DNA from 3 places in the Streptomyces sp. NPDC032126 genome. Region 2 is predicted to be linked to each of the others. Evidence: predicted binding sites of a transcription regulator. Region 2 holds the regulator's gene; each other region holds the start of a gene.
The links. The regulator HspR, encoded in region 2, represses chaperone genes until heat shock. The targets are predictions, from matches to a motif close to TTGAGNNNNNNNNNCTCAA.

Region 1: a site for HspR is predicted at 3,229-3,247, ahead of dnaK (molecular chaperone DnaK). Genes of this name have one in related genera too.
Region 3: a site for HspR is predicted at 2,763-2,781, ahead of lon (endopeptidase La). Genes of this name have one in related genera too.

What each region holds. Positions count from the first base shown of each region.
Region 1 is NZ_JBVIMA010000001.1:633,216-639,278, forward strand. Features, by position in the region: gene ACZ5NW_RS02690 (ATP-binding protein) at 1-814, shown strand, start outside; gene ACZ5NW_RS02695 (vWA domain-containing protein) at 880-2,613, shown strand; gene ACZ5NW_RS02700 (OsmC family protein) at 2,666-3,091, shown strand; gene dnaK (molecular chaperone DnaK) at 3,315-5,186, shown strand; gene narJ (nitrate reductase molybdenum cofactor assembly chaperone) at 5,183-5,710, opposite strand; gene ACZ5NW_RS02715 (helix-turn-helix domain-containing protein) at 5,831-6,063, opposite strand, start outside.
Region 2 is NZ_JBVIMA010000003.1:493,471-499,533, forward strand. Features, by position in the region: gene dnaK (molecular chaperone DnaK) at 1-827, shown strand, start outside; gene grpE (nucleotide exchange factor GrpE) at 824-1,474, shown strand; gene dnaJ (molecular chaperone DnaJ) at 1,511-2,689, shown strand; gene ACZ5NW_RS15215 (heat shock protein transcriptional repressor HspR) at 2,695-3,159, shown strand; gene ACZ5NW_RS15220 (fibronectin type III domain-containing protein) at 3,233-5,269, opposite strand; gene ACZ5NW_RS15225 (sugar ABC transporter substrate-binding protein) at 5,597-6,063, shown strand, end outside.
Region 3 is NZ_JBVIMA010000004.1:255,651-261,713, forward strand. Features, by position in the region: gene ACZ5NW_RS17525 (response regulator transcription factor) at 1-520, opposite strand, end outside; gene ACZ5NW_RS17530 (spermine/spermidine synthase domain-containing protein) at 656-1,351, opposite strand; gene ACZ5NW_RS17535 (rhomboid-like protein) at 1,561-2,409, shown strand; gene ACZ5NW_RS17540 (hypothetical protein) at 2,387-2,671, opposite strand; gene lon (endopeptidase La) at 2,804-5,218, shown strand; gene ACZ5NW_RS17550 (lysozyme) at 5,286-6,063, opposite strand, start outside.

The DNA.
Region 1 (6,063 bases), on a different contig from region 2:
CCGCGACGAGCCGTACTGCCTGTTCCTGGACGAGCTGAACGCGGCCTCCCCGGATGTGCAGAAGGCGTTCTACTCGCTGATCCTCGACCGCCGGATCGGAAACTACGAACTGCCCCGGGGATCGATCGTGATCGGCGCCGGAAACCGGGCCACCGACAACGCGCTCGCCCGCCCGATCGCCTCCGCCCTCGTCAACCGCCTCACCCACGTCCACCTCTCGGCGTCCGCGAAGGACTGGCTGGTGTGGGCCGCTCAGAACGGCATCCACCCGTGGATCCTGGACCACCTCACCGACCGGCCCGACCATCTGTGGTCGACGCCGCCCAAGACCGAGGAACCCTTCTCCACGCCCCGCTCCTGGCACATGCTCTCCGACGCCCTGCACTCCTTCGGGACCGGGCTGGACGAGGAGACGCTGAAGATCCTCGCGCACGGCACGCTGACGCCCGCGCACGCCACCGCCTTCTGCGGCTACGTCAAGATCGTGCGCAGCCGCTTCGGCATCGAGGCGATCCTCACCGGCGACGCCCGCTGGCCGAACCGCCTGGAGGACCGGGACCTGCTGTACTACCTCGCGGACTCCTTCCGGGGCCGGCTGATCAAGGAACTGCCCGCGAGCAAGGAGCACATGTCGCCGAACGGCCGCCAGACGGCGTACCGCGCGAAGTCGCTGCTGGTGCAGCTCGCCGAGATCTCCGTCGAGGTCGCCCAGACCGTCATCGCCTCCGACGCCGACGGCAATCCCGTCCTGCCCGCCTGGTTCCTCGTCGAGGCGGCCCGGGACATGCCGCGCCTGGTGGAGGCGCGCCGGTGAGCCGCGGGAGCGGCGGCAAGGGGAAGAAGCAGCGGGACGTCGCGGGGGAGGCGTTCGCCGAGGGCATGCGGCTGGTGCGCGCCAACCCGGCGCTGGCCGCCCTCGACTTCGACACCTGCCGCCAGGAGGAGTGCGCCTCGGCGCCCCGGAACGGCCTGATCCGCGTCGACTCCAACGGCGTCCTGCACGCCCACCCGGCCCGCGTCGCCGACCCCGCCCTGTGGGCCTGGTCGATCGCCCACGCGGCCCTGCACCTCGGCTTCGGGCACGTCCCGGCGCACAAGGACGAGCGGGCCCAGCCCGACCGCCACGAGCTCGCAGCGCGCTGCGTGGTCGTCAACCGTTTTCTGCTCACCTTCCCCGTCGGCAGGGCGCCGGACCACCTGCCGCTGTCGTACCCGGACGGCGACGAGGAACAGCTCGCCGCCCGCTGGCGCCGCACCGGCCTCCCGGCCGTCTACGGGCACTGCGGCACCGCCGGCCCGGAGCCCGACCAACTCCTGGTCCCCTGGGGCTGGTTCGGCCGGCAGATGCCCGACTGGCCGCTGGCGTTCGCCACCGCCCTGACCCGCACGGTGTCCGCCGCGATGGACATGGCGGGCGGCCGACGCGACCACCTGACCGGGGAGCTGACCGAACAGCGGCCCTGGGAACGGGCGTTGAGCTGGTTCATCTCCTCCTACCCGCTGCTCGGCGGCATCGCCTCCGGCATCACCCTGGTCGCCGACGCCGAACTGGCCCGCGCGCACGGCATCGCGATCGCCGCCGTGAACACGGAGGCCGGGGAGATCTACGTCAACCCCGTACGTCGCTTCGACGACGAGGAGTGGCGGTTCGTCCTCGCCCACGAGATGCTGCACGCCGCCCTGCGCCACGGCGACCGCTGCGGCCCCCGCGACCCGCAGCTGTTCAACGTCGCCTGCGACTACGTCGTCAACGGCTGGCTGCGCGAGATGGACGTCGGCACGATGCCCGAGGGGCTGCTGTACGACCCGGAGCTGAGCTCTCTTTCCGCCGAGGAGGTGTACGACCGCATCGCCGGCGACCTGCGCCGGGCGCGCCGCCTCGCCACCCTGCGCGGCAAGGGCGTCGGCGACCTGCTCGGCGGCCCGCTCGGCCCGCCCGCCGACTACGTCGACCTCGACGAGTTCTACCGCCGCGGCCTCGCCCACGGCCTCGATCTGCACCAGCGCCAGGAGCGCGGGTTCCTCCCGGGCGGCCTGGTCGAGGAGATCCGGGCGCTCAGCCAGCCCCCGCTGCCGTGGGACGCCCGACTGGCCCGCTGGTTCGACGAGTTCGTGCCCCGCCCCGAGCCCGTACGGTCGTACGCCCGTCCCGCGCGCCGTCAGGCGTCCACCCCCGACATCCCCCGCGCGGGCCGCTTCTTCCCGCCGCAGGAGATCGCCCGCTGCACCTTCGGCGTGGTTCTCGACACCTCCGGCTCGATGGACCGCGTCCTGCTCGGCAAGGCGCTCGGCGCCATCGCCTCCTACGCCGAGTCCCGGGACGTACCGGCCGCGCGGGTCGTCTTCTGCGACGCCGCCCCGCACGACGCGGGCTACCTTCCGGTCACCGAGATCGCCGGGCGGGTCCGGGTGCACGGGCGCGGCGGCACGGTCCTGCAGCCCGGGATCGACCTGTTGCAGCGCGCGGACGACTTCCCGCCCGGGGCGCCCGTCCTGGTGATCACCGACGGCTGGTGCGACGTCCTGCGGGTGCGGCGCGAGCACGCCTACCTGATTCCCCAGGGCGCCCGCCTGCCGTTCACCGCGCGTGGTCCCGTGTTCCGCGTACGGTGAGCCGGAATGTGATCGGATGGGGGTACGGCACGTCCATGCGAAAGGAAGACACGTGGCTACCACACGCTCCGCTCACACCGTCTGGGAAGGCGACCTGCTCCAGGGCAACGGAGTCGTCACCTTCGACTCCTCCGGCATCGGCGAGCAGCCGGTGTCGTGGCCCTCGCGCGCCGAGCAGGCGAACGGCAAGACCAGCCCGGAGGAGCTGATCGCCGCCGCCCACTCCAGCTGCTTCTCCATGGCCCTGTCGCACGGTCTGGCCGGCGCCGGCACCCCGCCCACCAAGCTGATCACCTCGGCGGACGTCACCTTCCAGCCGGGTGAGGGCATCACGGGCATCCACCTCACCGTGGAGGGCACGGTGCCGGACCTCGACGAGGCCGGGTTCGTCGCCGCGGCGGAGGGCGCGAAGGCCAATTGCCCGGTCAGCCAGGCGCTGAAGGCGGTTCCGATCACGCTGTCCGCCAAGCTGTCCTAGCTCCGCTGGATGCCGCGACGGGGTCGGTTTTCGTGTGCGGCCTCGTCGTGGCTTGTCGCGCAGTTCCCCGCGCCCCTTTCGGGCTTCGCCCGATGCGGGGGCGCGGGTTCCCCCGCCCCTGTGAGCCCCGCGCCCCATTGACAACAGCCCACTCAAGTTTTGTGCTGGAGGTGGAGGCCGCCCGGTGGCGGGCCCTGGCGGGCCCTGGTGGAAGGGGACAGCGATGGGACGTCCGGTCGGGATCGATCTCGGGACCACCAATTCCGTGGTGGCCGTGCTGGAGGGCGGGGAACCCACCGTCATCGCCAACGCGGAGGGCGCCAGGACGACCCCCTCGGTGGTGGCCTTCGCCAAGAACGGCGAGGTGCTCGTCGGTGAGGTCGCCAAGCGGCAGGCCGTCACCAACGTGGACCGCACCGCCCGCTCCGTCAAACGCCACATGGGCGACGCGGACTGGCGCTTCCCCGAACAGGGTTCCGTCGACGGCACCCGCTACCGCGCCCAGGAGCTGTCCGCGCGCGTCCTGCAGAAGCTGAAGCGGGACGCCGAGTCCTATCTCGGCGAGGACGTCACCGACGCCGTGATCACCGTCCCCGCCTACTTCGACGACGCCCAGCGGCAGGCCACCAAGGAGGCCGGCGAGGTCGCCGGCCTGAAGGTGCTCAGGATCATCAACGAGCCCACCGCCGCCGCCCTCGCCTACGGCCTCGACCGCGGCGAGGAACAGACCGTCCTCGTCTTCGACCTCGGCGGCGGCACCTTCGACGTCTCCCTCCTGGAGATCGGCGACGGCGTCATCGAGGTGAAGGCCACCAACGGCGACACCCATCTCGGCGGCGACGACTGGGACCAGCGGATCGTCGAGCATCTCGTCAAGCGGTTCAAGGGCCAGTACGGCATCGATCTCACCGGCGACCGGATGGCCACCCAGCGGCTGCGCGAGGCCGCCGAGAAGGCCAAGATCGAGCTGTCCTCGTCCTCCGAGACCACCGTCAACCTGCCCTACATCACCGCCTCCGCCGAGGGCCCCCTCCACCTCGACGAGAAGCTGACGCGCGCTCAGTTCCAGGAGCTGACCGCCGACCTGCTCGACCGCTGCAAGAAGCCCTTCCACCAGGCGGTCAAGGACGCGAAGGTGAACCTGTCCGCCATCGACCACGTCATCCTCGTCGGCGGCTCCACCCGGATGCCCGCGGTCACCGAACTGGTCCGGGAGCTGACCGGCAAGGACCCGCACAAGGGCGTCAACCCCGACGAGGTCGTGGCCGTCGGCGCGGCGCTCCAGGCGGGCGTGATCCGCGGCGACGTGAAGGACGTCCTGCTGCTCGACGTCACCCCGCTGTCCCTCGGCATCGAGACCAAGGGCGGCATCATGACCAAGCTGATCGAGCGCAACACCACCATCCCGACCCGCCGTTCGGAGATCTTCACCACCGCCGCCGACAACCAGCCCTCGGTCGGCATCCAGGTCTACCAGGGCGAGCGGGAGATCGCCGCGTACAACAAGAAGCTGGGCGTCTTCGACCTGACCGGTCTGCCGCCCGCGCCGCGCGGCGTCCCGCAGATCGAGGTCGCCTTCGACATCGACGCCAACGGCATCATGCATGTCTCGGCCAAGGACCTCGCCACGGGCCGGGAGCAGAAGATGACGGTGACGGGCGGGTCGGCGCTCCCGAAGGACGACATCGACCGCATGATGCGGGAGGCCGAGCAGTACGCCGAGGAGGACCGGGAGCGCCGGGAGGCCGCCGAGACCCGCAACCAGGCCGAGCAGCTCGTCTACCAGACCGATAAGTTCCTGCGCGACAACGAGGACCGGGTGCCGGCCGACACCAAGGCGGAGGTCCGCTCGGCGGTGACCGAGCTGAAGGACCTGCTGGAGCGCGACGCCGGGACGAGCGAGCTGCGGGCGGGCGTCGACAAGCTCGCCGCGGTCAGTCAGCGCATGGGCCAGGCGATGTACGCGCAGGCCGAGCAGCCGCCCACCGCCGGCCAGGGCAGCGAGCAGACGGCCACCGCGCCCGAGGACGACGAGTCGGTGGTCGACGCGGAGATCGTGGACGACGACCGGGACACCAGGGGCGGGGCCGCCTAGAACGGGCTCTGCGAGGGCAGGCCTGGGTGGCGCGTGCGCTGGGTGGTGGATGCGGTCGGCAGTGTGGCGCATACGGCGTCCAGGACCGTCGCATACGGTGTGCCGTATGCGGTCAACCGGGTACGGAGCTGCCGCAGCGCGTCCCGGTGTTCCGCGAGCAGCGCCGTGTCGCCCGTCCGGGCCGTGAACTCCAGCACCGCCGGCAGGAAGTCCGGCAGTTCCCCGTCACTGAACTCCAGCCCGTGCGCCCGGTAGATCTCCCTGAAGCGGACCAGCGACCTGCCGCGCCGCCGGGTGTCGCCGCCCGCCCACCGGCTCAGGTAGAGGCTGTGCCGGTGGGTGAGGTCGAAGACCCGCACATAGTGCGCGGCCAGCTCCCGCGGCGGGGTCACGGCCGCGTGATCGGTGAACGCCCGCAGCTGCGGGGCCGCTTCGCGCAGCAGCGGCAGCCGGGCGTGGAAGTCGTCGCCGGGGTAGGTCAGACAGAGCGCGGCGGCCTGGTACAGCACGGCGTCCGAGGGCATCAGACCTCCTTGGCGTCCACCTTCCACCGGCAGGAGCCGGTGCGGTTCACCCCCGTAGCTCGACGCTAGGGGTGAGAGCCGGGACGCACCTGTTCACGGCACCCGTACGGGTCGGCGGCCTCAGCAGTCGGCGCGGCGGGCGCGCAGCATCTCCTTGGTGTCCCGCGCCGACGCGGCGTGCGTCGTCATGTGGTCGAGGACCTCCAGATGGGCGGAGACCTCCTTGCGCGAGTCCAGGTACAGGGCGCCCGTCAGATACTCGGTGACGACCATGTCGGGCAGCTCGGGCTCGGCGAAACGGAAGAGGGAGAACGGCGCGTACGTGCCCGGGTGAGGGCCGTCCGTGAACCGCG
Region 2 (6,063 bases):
CGGACGAGGTCGTCGCCATCGGCGCGTCCCTCCAGGCCGGTGTCCTCAAGGGCGAGGTCAAGGACGTCCTGCTCCTCGACGTCACCCCGCTGTCCCTCGGTATCGAGACCAAGGGCGGCATCATGACCAAGCTGATCGAGCGCAACACCACGATCCCGACGAAGCGCTCCGAGATCTTCACCACGGCCGAGGACAACCAGCCGTCCGTGCAGATCCAGGTCTACCAGGGCGAGCGCGAGATCGCGGCCTACAACAAGAAGCTCGGCATGTTCGAGCTGACCGGTCTGCCCCCGGCGCCGCGCGGCGTCCCGCAGATCGAGGTCTCCTTCGACATCGACGCCAACGGCATCATGCACGTCACGGCCAAGGACCTCGGCACGGGCAAGGAGCAGAAGATGACCGTCACCGGCGGCTCCTCGCTGCCGAAGGACGAGGTCGACCGCATGCGCCAGGAGGCCGAGCAGTACGCGGACGAGGACCACCGCCGCCGCGAGGCCGCCGAGGCCCGCAACCAGGGCGAGCAGCTCGTCTACCAGACCGAGAAGTTCCTCAAGGACAACGAGGACAAGGTCCCGGGCGAGATCAAGACCGAGGTCGAGGCGGCCGTCGCCGAGCTGAAGGAGAAGCTCAAGGGCGAGGACACCGCCGAGATCCGCACGGCCACGGAGAAGGTCGCGGCCGTCTCCCAGAAGCTCGGCCAGGCCATGTACGCCGACGCGCAGGCCTCCCAGGCGGCGGCCGGCGGCGCCGGTGAGGCCCCGAAGGCCGACGACGACGTCGTGGACGCCGAGATCGTCGACGACGAGCGCAAGGACGGTGCCGCGTGACGGAGGAGACCCCGGGCTTCGACGAGAAGCCTGACGTCCCCTCCGGCGCGACCCCCGACGACGCCGAGCCGAAGGCCGCCCCCCAGGAGGGGGCGGCCCCGGCCGGGGACGCAGCAGCTCAGATCGCCGGTCTGACGGCGCAGCTGGACCAGGTGCGCAAGGCGCTCGACGAGCGCACCACGGACCTCCAGCGGCTCCAGGCCGAGTTCCAGAACTACCGCCGCCGGGTCGAGCGCGACCGGATCGCGGTCAAGGAGATCGCCATCGCGAACCTCCTGACCGAGCTCCTGCCCGTGCTCGACGACATCGGCCGCGCGCGGGAGCACGGCGAGCTCGTCGGCGGCTTCAAGTCCGTCGCCGAGTCGCTGGAGACCGTCGCGGCCAAGATGGGCCTGCAGCAGTTCGGCAAGGAGGGCGAGCCCTTCGACCCGACGATCCACGAGGCCCTGATGCACTCGTACGCGCCGGACGTCACCGAGACGACCTGCGTGGCGATCCTCCAGCCCGGGTATCGGATCGGCGAGCGCACCATCCGCCCCGCGCGGGTGGCCGTCGCCGAGCCCCAGCCGGGCGCGCAGACGGTGAAGGCCGAGGAGCCGGCCGAGGCGGCCGACGACAAGGAGAGCGGTGGCCCGGACGAGGGCTGACGTGACCACACTCAAGGGGAAGGAGGGACGTCGGGGATGAGCACCAAGGACTTCATCGAGAAGGACTACTACAAGGTCCTCGGCGTCCCCAAGGACGCCACCGAGGCCGAGATCAAGAAGGCGTACCGCAAGCTCGCGCGCGAGTTCCACCCGGACGCCAACAAGGGCAACGCCAAGGCGGAGGAGCGCTTCAAGGAGATCTCCGAGGCGAACGACGTCCTCGGCGACCCCAAGAAGCGCAAGGAGTACGACGAGGCGCGCGCCCTCTTCGGCAGCGGCGGCTTCCGCCCCGGGCCGGGTGGGAACGGCTCCTTCAACTTCGACCTGGGTGACCTCTTCGGAGGCGGCGCCCAGGGCGGCGGAGGAGGCGGCGGCTTCGGCGGCGGACTCGGTGACGTCTTCGGGGGCCTGTTCAACCGCGGCGGCGCGGGCGGCACCACGCGTACGCAGCCGCGGCGCGGCCAGGACATCGACACCGAGGTCACCCTCAGCTTCATCGAGGCGATCGAGGGCGCCACGGTCCCGCTGCGGATGTCCTCGCAGGCGCCCTGCAAGGCCTGCTCCGGCACCGGCGACAAGAACGGCACGCCGCGTGTGTGCCCGACCTGCGTCGGCACCGGCCAGGTCGCGCGGGGCTCCGGCGGCGGCTTCTCGCTCACCGATCCCTGCCCCGACTGCAAGGGCCGCGGGCTGATGGCCGAGCATCCCTGCCTGGAGTGCAAGGGCAGCGGCCGCGCCAAGTCGTCCCGCACGATGCAGGTCCGTATCCCGGCGGGCGTCACCGACGGGCAGCGCATCCGGCTGCGCGGCAAGGGCGCGCCCGGTGAGCGCGGCGGCCCGGCCGGCGACCTCTATGTGGTCGTCCATGTCGGCGCGCACCCGGTGTTCGGCCGCAAGGACGACAACCTGACGGTGACCGTGCCGGTGACGTTCACGGAGGCGGCTCTCGGCGGCGAGATCAAGGTGCCCACCCTGGGCGGCCCGACGCTCACGCTGAAGCTCCCGCCGGGCACGCCCAACGGGCGCACCATGCGCGCCCGCGGCAAGGGCGCGGTCCGCAAGGACGGCACCCGGGGCGATCTGCTGGTCACCGTCGAGGTGAGTGTTCCGAAGGACCTGTCGGGGAAGGCTCGTGACGCGCTGGAGGCGTATCGCGAGGCGACCGCGGACGAGGACCCGCGGGCGGAGCTGTTCGAGGCCGCGAAGGGAGCATGAGGGAGATGATGGAAGGCCGTCGACGCGGTGACGCATTTCGTGGGCCGTATGAACTGACCGAGGAGACCCCGGTCTACGTCATCTCGGTGGCGGCCCAGCTCTCCGGACTGCACCCGCAGACACTGCGTCAGTACGACCGGCTGGGCCTGGTCTCCCCGGACCGCACCGCGGGCCGGGGCCGGCGCTACTCGGCGCGCGACATCGAGCTGCTCCGCCAGGTGCAGACGCTGTCGCAGGACGAGGGCATCAACCTCGCCGGCATCAAGCGGATCATCGAGCTGGAGAACCAGGTCGCCGCGCTGCAGTCCCGCGTCGCGGAGCTTCAGTCGGCCCTGGACGGCGCGGCGGCCGCGATGCAGCAGCGCGAGGCCGCCGTCCACGCCTCCTACCGACGCGATCTGGTGCCGTACCAGGAGGTGCAGCAGACCAGCGCGCTGGTCGTGTGGCGGCCGAAGAAGCCCAAGGACTAGGCACGGCACGCCTCAGCCTCAGGGAAGGGCCCGGAGTCGCACTCCGGGCCCTTTTCGCGTTTCCGGGGGCGGGTCACGCCGCGGGGGCGGTCACCGCGTCGGCCAGGCCGGACCAGGCAGTCGTGCCGTCCGCCCGGGTGAAGGAGACCAGGTAGTACAGGGTGGTCCCGGCGGGGGCGGTGGTGTCCATCCAGTACGACGTCGTCACCGGTGTCCCGGTCAGGCGGACCCAGGTGTTCGTCGCGCGGTCCCAGCGATGGACGTGGTAGCCGTCGGCCTCGGTGAAGGGCGAGCCGGAGCAGAAGGGATCGACGGTGACGCCCTGCGCGCCGGCCGAGGCGGTCAGGTCGCAGGCCGTGTTCTCGGGGGCCTCGGTCGTCGGGCGGAGGTCGCGTTCGAAGAGCCCGACCGTGGCGACGGGCTGGTCCCACCAGGTTCCGTCGCCCGAGGGGTCGCCGAGGTAGGACGCGCGGTTGCCGTAGCGGTCCACGGCCAGCACCACGTAGCGCTTCCACTCGCCGTCCGCCGGCATCCGCAGCAGCGCGTCGGACCGGGTGGCGTCGACCTTGCCGAGGTACTGGGGGGTGGTGTGGTCGGCCGGCTGCTCGAAGATCTGGTACTCGGCCACCTCCTCGCCGGCCGGGCTCGGGTCCCAGTCGAGCCGGATCCCGTACTCCAGGGCCTGCGCGGTCAGATGGGTCACGGCCGGCGGGGCGATCTCGTCGCCGGGGCGGGTGACGAGGATCTCCGGGGAGGGGACGGACCAGCGGCCGTAGCCGTCCTTGCGGCGGACCACGTAGGCGTAGGTCGCGCCCTGGTCGCCGTCGTAGTCGGTGCAGGTGCGGACCGTGGCGCCGGACGCGTCGGTGGTCGTCGTGCGGCTGCGGCAGTCGGGGGTCGACCAGGTGCGGCTGCCGTCGGCCGGCGCCGGCGAGCGCAGCACGGTGTACGACTCGGTGTCGCCGCCCGCGGGCTCGCTCCAGCTGATGACCGCGCCGTAGGACGGGGTGGTGGCCGTGACGTGCTGCGGCGGGGTGATGGTGGGGGTGCCGCCGGCGACGTTGGAGAAGGTGTGGTTGCCGGCCGCGTCGTGGGCGAGGACCTTGTAGTCGTAGGAGACGCCGTACGACGCCGAGGTGTGCGTCCAGGTCGTCCCGGTGATCTCGGGGGTCTCCTCGGTCCACTCGGTGTCCGAGGACCTCTTGCGGAAGACCGAGTAGGCGACGGCGTCCGCGGGGCCCGTCCAGGAGAGGTGGTTGGCGTCTTCGGTGCTCGTGACGGTCAGTACGGGTGCGGCGGGCGGGGTGAAGTCGCCGGTGGGGACCGGGCCGAGGGCGGCGGTGCCGGCGGACTCGTGGCCGGCCCTGTCGTAGGCGCGGAGCTGGTAGACGTACGACTGGCCGGTCTGCGGCGGGGTGTCGGACCAGGTGCGGTTGGTCGTCGTGCCGAGCCGGGTCCAGGCGGTGGCGCCCTCCGGCTTGCGGTAGATCCGGTAACCGGCGAGGTCCATCTCCTTGTTGGCCGCCCAGTCGAGGACCGCCGAGGTGGCGTTGCCGGTGCCGGAGATGTAGTCCCAGGTGGCGCCGGTCGGGGCGAGCGGCCTGACCGTGTCGACGGTGGCCGAAGTGCGGGGCGCGTAGCTCACGTTGACCTTCGCGGAGCCCGTCCAGTTGACGTAGTCGACGCGGAGGGTGTGCCGGCCGGACGGGATGGTCAGGTTGACGGCCTTGGAGACGGTCGTGGAGGTGTCCTTCCACAGGCTGATCTTCAGTGAGCCGTCGACGTACACCCGCACGCCGTCCAGCGCGGAGGCGGCCATCGAGAAGGGACCGCCCGAGCCGAAGTCCCGTGTCACCGTCCAGCGGACGGAGAAGTTGTTCGAGGGAACGCCCGCGGCGGGGGAACCGGTGCCCCAGTTCTCGGCGATGGCGGCGTCACAGCCGGTCTGCTTCGGGGTGCCCGAAAAAGAGGTGTTGGCGTAGATCTGCCGCTTGTAGACGGGTGACGCGCAGGTCGTCGCGGCGGAGGCCGGAGCGGCCGCCGAGACGGCGGTCAGCACGCTGCCGGTCGTGGCGAGCGCCACGGCTGTCGCGAGTCTGGCTCGGTTCATTCGTTCCTCTGATCGGAGCTGTTCGGATCGGATGGGATCCGTGCGGACGGAACGGTCCGGTCATGATCACGACTGTTGGAGAATGGAATTGGTTGCACGAGTCTTTGCCATTCCTGTGAACTCCCGGCTGTGAAGAGTCCGTAAAGAGCAGTTGGAGAAGAATGCTCCGTGTCTTCATGTGTCGCCCCCGACCAAGCGGAAGGTGATGTTGTCATCTCGTTAAGTGGTACCGCTTGACGCCGATGCGTGCCGACGCGTTGTCTTTTCAGACACCTGGGTCGAGTTGCCGCACCCATGTCCGAACGCACCCCTGAAGTGAGCCCCTCAATGCGTCGAATAGCCCTCGCCGTGGTCGCCTCCACGATGACCCTCTCGCTCGCCGGCTGCGGGATGCTGGGAGCGACGGAGGACGGCGCCGACGCCAGTCCCACCAAGGGCAACGACATCACCATCGGCGTGCTGATGCCGGAGAAGACGAACACGCGCTACGAGCAGTTCGACTACCCGATCATCCAGGCCAAGGTGAAGTCCCTCACCGGCAACCAGGGCAAGACCGTGTACGCCAACGCCGAGGCGGACTCGGACAAGCAGCTCGAACAGATCCAGAAGATGATCGACGACAAGGTCGACGTCATGCTGCTCGACGCGGTCGACGCCGCCGCCGTCAAGGACATGGTGAAGAAGGCGAAGGACGCCGGTATCCCGGTCATCGCCTACGACCGCCTCGCCCAGGGCCCGATCGACGCGTACGTCTCCTTCGACAACGAACTCGTCGGCGAGGTGCAGGGCCGCAC
Region 3 (6,063 bases), on a different contig from region 2:
GCACGTCCTCCGAGCGCACCCGCACGCGCCGCTGCGCGTGGTCGATCTCCAGCTCGCCCAGGCGCAGGATGCCCGAGCGCGGCGTCGCGGCGGCCAGCGCGGCCCGCTCGACGCGGCGCAGCAGCACGTGCACGCGGGCCGCGAGCTCCCGCATCGAGAACGGCTTCGTCATGTAGTCGTCGGCGCCCACGCCGAGCCCGACCAGCATGTCGGTCTCGTCGTCGCGCGCGGTGAGCATCAGCACCGGCACCGGCCGCTGGGCCTGCACGCGCCGGCAGACCTCCAGGCCGTCGAAGCCCGGCAGCATGATGTCGAGGATCAGCAGGTCCGGCTGCCAGGCCTCGGCCGTGTCGACCGCCGCCGGACCGTCACCCGCCGTTTGCACGAGGAATCCCTCGGCGCGCAGGCGGGCCGCGATGGCGTCGACGATCGTCGGGTCGTCCTCGACGACCAGGACGCGGCGCTGTGCGCCCGGGGAAGCCGTCGTCGTGCCGCTGTGCGAGGTGTGTGTCTGCTCCATCGCCCGCCCCTGAAGTGTGCTTTTCGGAATCCGTGGGGTGATCCCTCGCCCGTGCTCCTGTCTGCGCGGACTCGCGATTGACGCTTGAATGATCGGCGTCAGGTCAGCAACGTACCCGGAGTCACCTCGCCATTGCTATCCAGGTCGGACGGCGAGGTGCACGACGTCCGGCACGCCTCGGGCAACGGGGATCTCTTCGGTACGCACCTGTTGGAACCCGGCATTCCCCAAGGTTCCCTCGAATTCCGGAGACGGCTCGGCCGACCACACGGCGAGCACCCCGCCCGGTTCCAACACCCGCGCGCAGCTTGCCAGTCCGGCGGGACCGTAGAGCCCGTCGTTGCCCTCGGTCACGGTCCAGCCGGGGCCGTTGTCGATGTCGAGGCACAGGGCGTCGAACGTGTCCGATGTCTCATCGAGATAAGCGATCAGATCGTGATGGACGAGGGAGACGCGGGGATCGGCCAGCGCCTGCCCGGACAGCGGGCGCAGCGGTCCGTCCCGATGCCAGTCGATGACCGCGGCCTCCCGCTCCACCACCGTGATGCCGCCCCAGCGGGGGTCGGCGGCGGCGTGTGCGAGCGAGAACCCGACGCCGAGGCCACCGATCAACACCCGCGGCCGCGGCCGTCCGTCGAGCGCGTCCAGCGCCGCGTCCATGAGCCGCCGCTCCGAGCGGCCGTCCGAGGTGTCCATCAGGAAACAGCCGTTCGCGATGATCTGGAGCAACTCCCCTTGCCGGCGCAGCACGACCTCGCCGTGCGGGCCCTCGCGACGGTCCAGGACCACAGGGGTGTCGAAGGTGTCGAAGGTGTCGTACGAGAGGGGCATCGATCCATCGTGGCACCGGTCTGACGGATCGTTGACTCAATTTTCCGAACGTCATCCGAAGGTGCGAGGCGCGGCGCGGGGTCAAGAGCGGGGTAAAGAGCCGGTGAACCTTGAGAGGTTGCTGTGAATCGGCGTTCACGTGGCGCCGATCACAGACAGGGGGCGGGTGCGGCACGAAGGGTGGGGCGTGACGGAAGGAGCGCCCCCTCGTGGAACGGACCCCCGCGGTCGATCCGACGGCCCCCATCAGGCCGCCGGACGTCTCCGTCCTGCTGGACGGCGTGCCCCGCCAGCGCACACCGGCGGCCGCGCCACCGGCACCGGTACGGACCCCCTCGGCGCCGGCGGCACCGCCGAAGCCGTCCCTCCTCGGCCGCCTCCCCGTCCCCTTCACGCTCTCCTACGGCCTCGTCCTCGCCGTCACGTCCTACGTCGCCGCCCACGCCGACCCCGACCTCGTGGGGAGGCTGTACGAGGCCTCCAGCACGGACGTCGCCCATCTGCTCCGCTCACCCGTGCTGGTGCTGGTCGCCAGCGCGCTGTGGGTGGCCGGCGGAATCGCCTCCCCCTTCATGTTCGGCTTCCTCGTCGTCCTGACGGCGCTGGAGCGGCGCCTCGGCGGAGCGCGCACCGCCGCCGTCTTCCTGCTCGGGCACGTGCTGGCCACCCTCGCCACCGAGGTCCCCGTGGGCCTCGCCGTCCTGGCCGGACACCTGCCCGGCAGTTCCCTGTACCGCCTCGACTACGGCATCAGCTACGGCGTCGCAGCGAGCGTCGGCGCCCTCGCCGGCCTCCTTCGGCCCTGGCTGCGCGGACCGGTGCTGGCCGCCTTCGGCGCCCTCCTGCTCCGGGACCTCCTCGCCTACTACGACCCGCTGACGAACTGGGGTCACGTCATCGCCCTGACGATCGGGGTCGCGCTGTGGCCGGCCGTACGGCGCTGGGACGGCGAACGGGGGGCGAGGAACGCGTGGTTCACCGGTTCCCGCCCGAGCGGGGCCGCGAGGGTCGACCGTCCGGCCGGTACCGCGAAGCTCAGGCGTCCTGGCGGCCCGTGAACTTCGCGCTGGTCAGCGGCGCCACGACCGTCCAGCCCAGCGACGCGTACAGGGCCCGTCCCACCGGAGTGCCGGCCAGCGCCCCCGTCCGCGCGAGGGGGCCGTCCGGGGCGGCGACCAGGACGCGGGTGACGCCGCCGCGGGTCCAGGTGCGCAGGGGGTGACCGGCGGGCGGCTCGCGGGGTCGGCGGTCGCGGCCAGGGGGACCGTCATCAGATACCCCGGCTCGGGATCCACCCACCAGCCCGGCCCAGCCGTCCACCCATGCCCCCTACGCGCTTGATCGCCCCGCCCCCGAGTCTTGATCGCTCAGAGCGAACATATGCATGGGAACATTCCCCGGCTCCCATTCATTGAGTCTGCATAGCTCAACTTGACTGCCGAAGGGGAGATCATGGCTTCGACGTCCACACCGCTCACCCTGCCTGTGCTGCCGCTCGACGACGAGGTCGTGCTGCCCGGGATGGTGGTTCCGCTGGACCTGAACGACACCGATGTACGCGCCGCGGTGGAGGCCGCCCAGGCCGCCGCCCGGTCCCAGCCCGGAAAGCCCAAGGTCCTCCTCGTGCCACGCGTCGACGGGACCTACGCGGCCACCGGTGTGCTCGGCACCGTCGAGCAGGTCGGCCGGCTGGCCGACGGCGACCCCGGCGCCCTGATCCGGGGCCGCGGCCGGGTGCGGATCGGCGCGGGCACCACCGGACCGGGTGCGGCCCTGTGGGTCGAGGGCACCCGCGTCGACGAGACCGTGCCCGAGCCGCTGCCGGGCCACGTCACCGAACTGGTCAAGGAGTACAAGGCCCTCGCCACCGCCTGGCTGCGCAAGCGCGGCGCCTGGCAGGTCGTCGACCGCGTCCAGGCCATCGACGACGTCTCCGCCCTCGCCGACAACTCCGGCTACTCGCCGTTCCTGACCACCGAGCAGAAGATCGAGCTCCTGGAGACCGCCGACCCGGTCGCCCGCCTCAAGATCGCCACCCAGCAGCTGCGCGACCACCTCGCCGAGCAGGACGTCGCCGAGACCATCGCCAAGGACGTCCAGGAGGGCGTCGACAAGCAGCAGCGCGAGTTCCTGCTGCGGCGCCAGCTGGAGGCCGTGCGCAAGGAGCTGCGCGAGCTCAACGGCGAGACGGAAGGGGAGGAGTCCGACGACTACCGCGCCCGCGTGGAGGCCGCCGACCTGCCCGAGAAGGTGCGCGAGGCGGCGCTGAAGGAGGTCGACAAGCTGGAGCGGTCCAGCGACCAGTCGCCCGAGGGCTCCTGGATCCGCACCTGGCTCGACACCGTCCTCGAACTCCCGTGGAACGAGCGGACGGAGGACGCCTACGACATCCAGGGCGCCAAGGCGACCCTCGACGCCGAGCACGCGGGCCTGGAGGACGTGAAGGAGCGGATCACCGAATACCTGGCGGTGCGCAAGCGCCGCAGCGAGCGCGGCCTGGGTGTCGTGGGCGGCCGCCGCGGCGGTGCCGTCCTGGCACTGGTCGGTCCGCCCGGCGTCGGAAAGACGTCGGTCGCCGAGTCCGTCGCCCACGCCATGGGCCGCAGGTTCGTCCGTGTCGCCCTCGGCGGCGTGCGCGACGAGGCGGAGATCCGCGGCCACCGCCGTACGTACGTCGGCGCGCTGCCCGGCCGGATCGTCCGGGCGATCAAGGAGGCCGGGTCGATGAACCCGGTGGTCCTGCTCGACGAGATCGACAAGGTGGGCTCCGACTTCCGCGGCGACCCCGCGTCGGCCCTGCTGGAGGTCCTGGACCCGGCGCAGAACCACACCTTCCGCGACCACTACCTGGAGGTCGAACTCGACCTGTCCGACGTCGTGTTCCTCGCCACGGCCAACGTCCTGGAGGCGATCCCGGAGGCCCTGCTCGACCGCATGGAGCTGGTCCGCCTGGACGGCTACACCGAGGACGAGAAGGTCGTCATCGGCCGCGACCACCTGCTCCCGCGCCAGCTGGAGCGGGCGGGCCTCGGCGCGGACGAGGTCACGCTCGACGAGAGCGCCCTGCGCAAGCTCGCCGGCGAGTACACCCGCGAGGCGGGCGTCCGCAACCTGGAGCGTTCGATCGCCCGGCTGCTCCGCAAGGTCGCCGCGCAGCACGAACTGGGCGAGCGGGAACTGCCGTTCACGATCAAGGACGAGGACCTGCGCGCGCTGATCGGGCGCCCGCACCACGTCCCGGAGTCGGCCCAGGACCCGGCGGAGCGCCGCACCGCGGTGCCGGGCGTGGCGACGGGCCTCGCGGTGACGGGCGCGGGCGGTGACGTCCTGTACGTCGAGGCGTCCCTCGCGGACCCCGAGACGGGCGCGGCGGGCCTGACCCTCACCGGCCAGCTGGGCGACGTGATGAAGGAGTCGGCGCAGATCGCGCTGAGCTTCCTGCGCAGCCACGGGGCCGAACTGGAGCTGCCGGTGGCCGACCTCAAGGACCGGGGAGCGCACATCCACTTCCCGGCGGGCGCGGTCCCGAAGGACGGCCCGAGCGCGGGCATCACGATGACCACGGCCCTGGCGTCCCTGCTGTCCGGCCGGCTGGTCCGCACGGACGTGGCGATGACGGGCGAGGTCTCCCTGACGGGCCGGGTCCTGCCCATCGGCGGCGTGAAGCAGAAGCTCCTGGCCGCCCACCGCGCGGGCGTGACCACCGTGATCATCCCCAAGCGCAACGAACCCGACCTGGACGACGTCCCGGCGGAGGTGCTGGACAAGCTGGAGATCCACACCGTCACGGACGTCCGCCAGGTCCTGGAACTGGCGCTGGCGCCGGCCACGAACGGCGCGGCCCCCGAGGTTCCGGTAGCGGCGTGACGGACGCGACCGGATGACCGAAGGCCCGGGTCCCGTGAGGGAGGCCCGGGCCTTCGCCGTGCGGAGGTCAGCCGTTGGCCAGCGCCTGTACGCGGTCCAGCGCCCCGTTGAACTTGTCGTGGTCGCCGACGGTCGGGCCGGACGACGTGTACTGCCACATGGTGTAGTACGCCCACCCGGCCGGCAGCGTGCCCGGGTCGGTGGCGTAGCGGGCTATCCACAGCGGATTGGTGGACGCGAAGCCGCTGTAGTTGCCGGTGCACTGGGTCCACCAGCTGGTGGCCGTGTAGATGACCGCGTCCCGCCCCGTACGGGCCCGGTACTGGGTCAGGAAGTCGCGGATCCAGCCGACCATGGCGCTCTGGCTCTTGCCGTAGCAGGCCGCGCCGTAGGGGTTCCACTCGATGTCCAGGGCGCCGGGGAGGGTCTTGCCGTCCCGGGACCAGCCGCCCCCGTGGTCGACGAAGTAGTTGGCCTGGGTCGCTCCGCCGGTGGTGTCGGGGGTCGCGAAGTGGTACGAGCCGCGGATCATGCCGACGTTGTAGGAGCCGTTGTACTGCTGGGCGAAGGAGGTGTTCTGGTAGTACGTGCCCTCCGTCGCCTTGACGTACGCCCACTTCACGCCGCTGCCCCACAGGGTGGACCAGGCGACGTTGCCCTGGTGGGCGGAGACGTCCACGCCCTCGGTCTGGGTGGCGTCGCCGGGGACGGGGCTGCCGTTCTGTCCGTCGTGGGCCAGGACGCCCATGCCCATGGAGGCGGTGCCGCGGGCGGGGACGTCCGCCGCGTTCGCCGGCGAGGGGAGGAGGAGGGCGACGGCGGACACGAGGGCGGCCAGGGCGAGG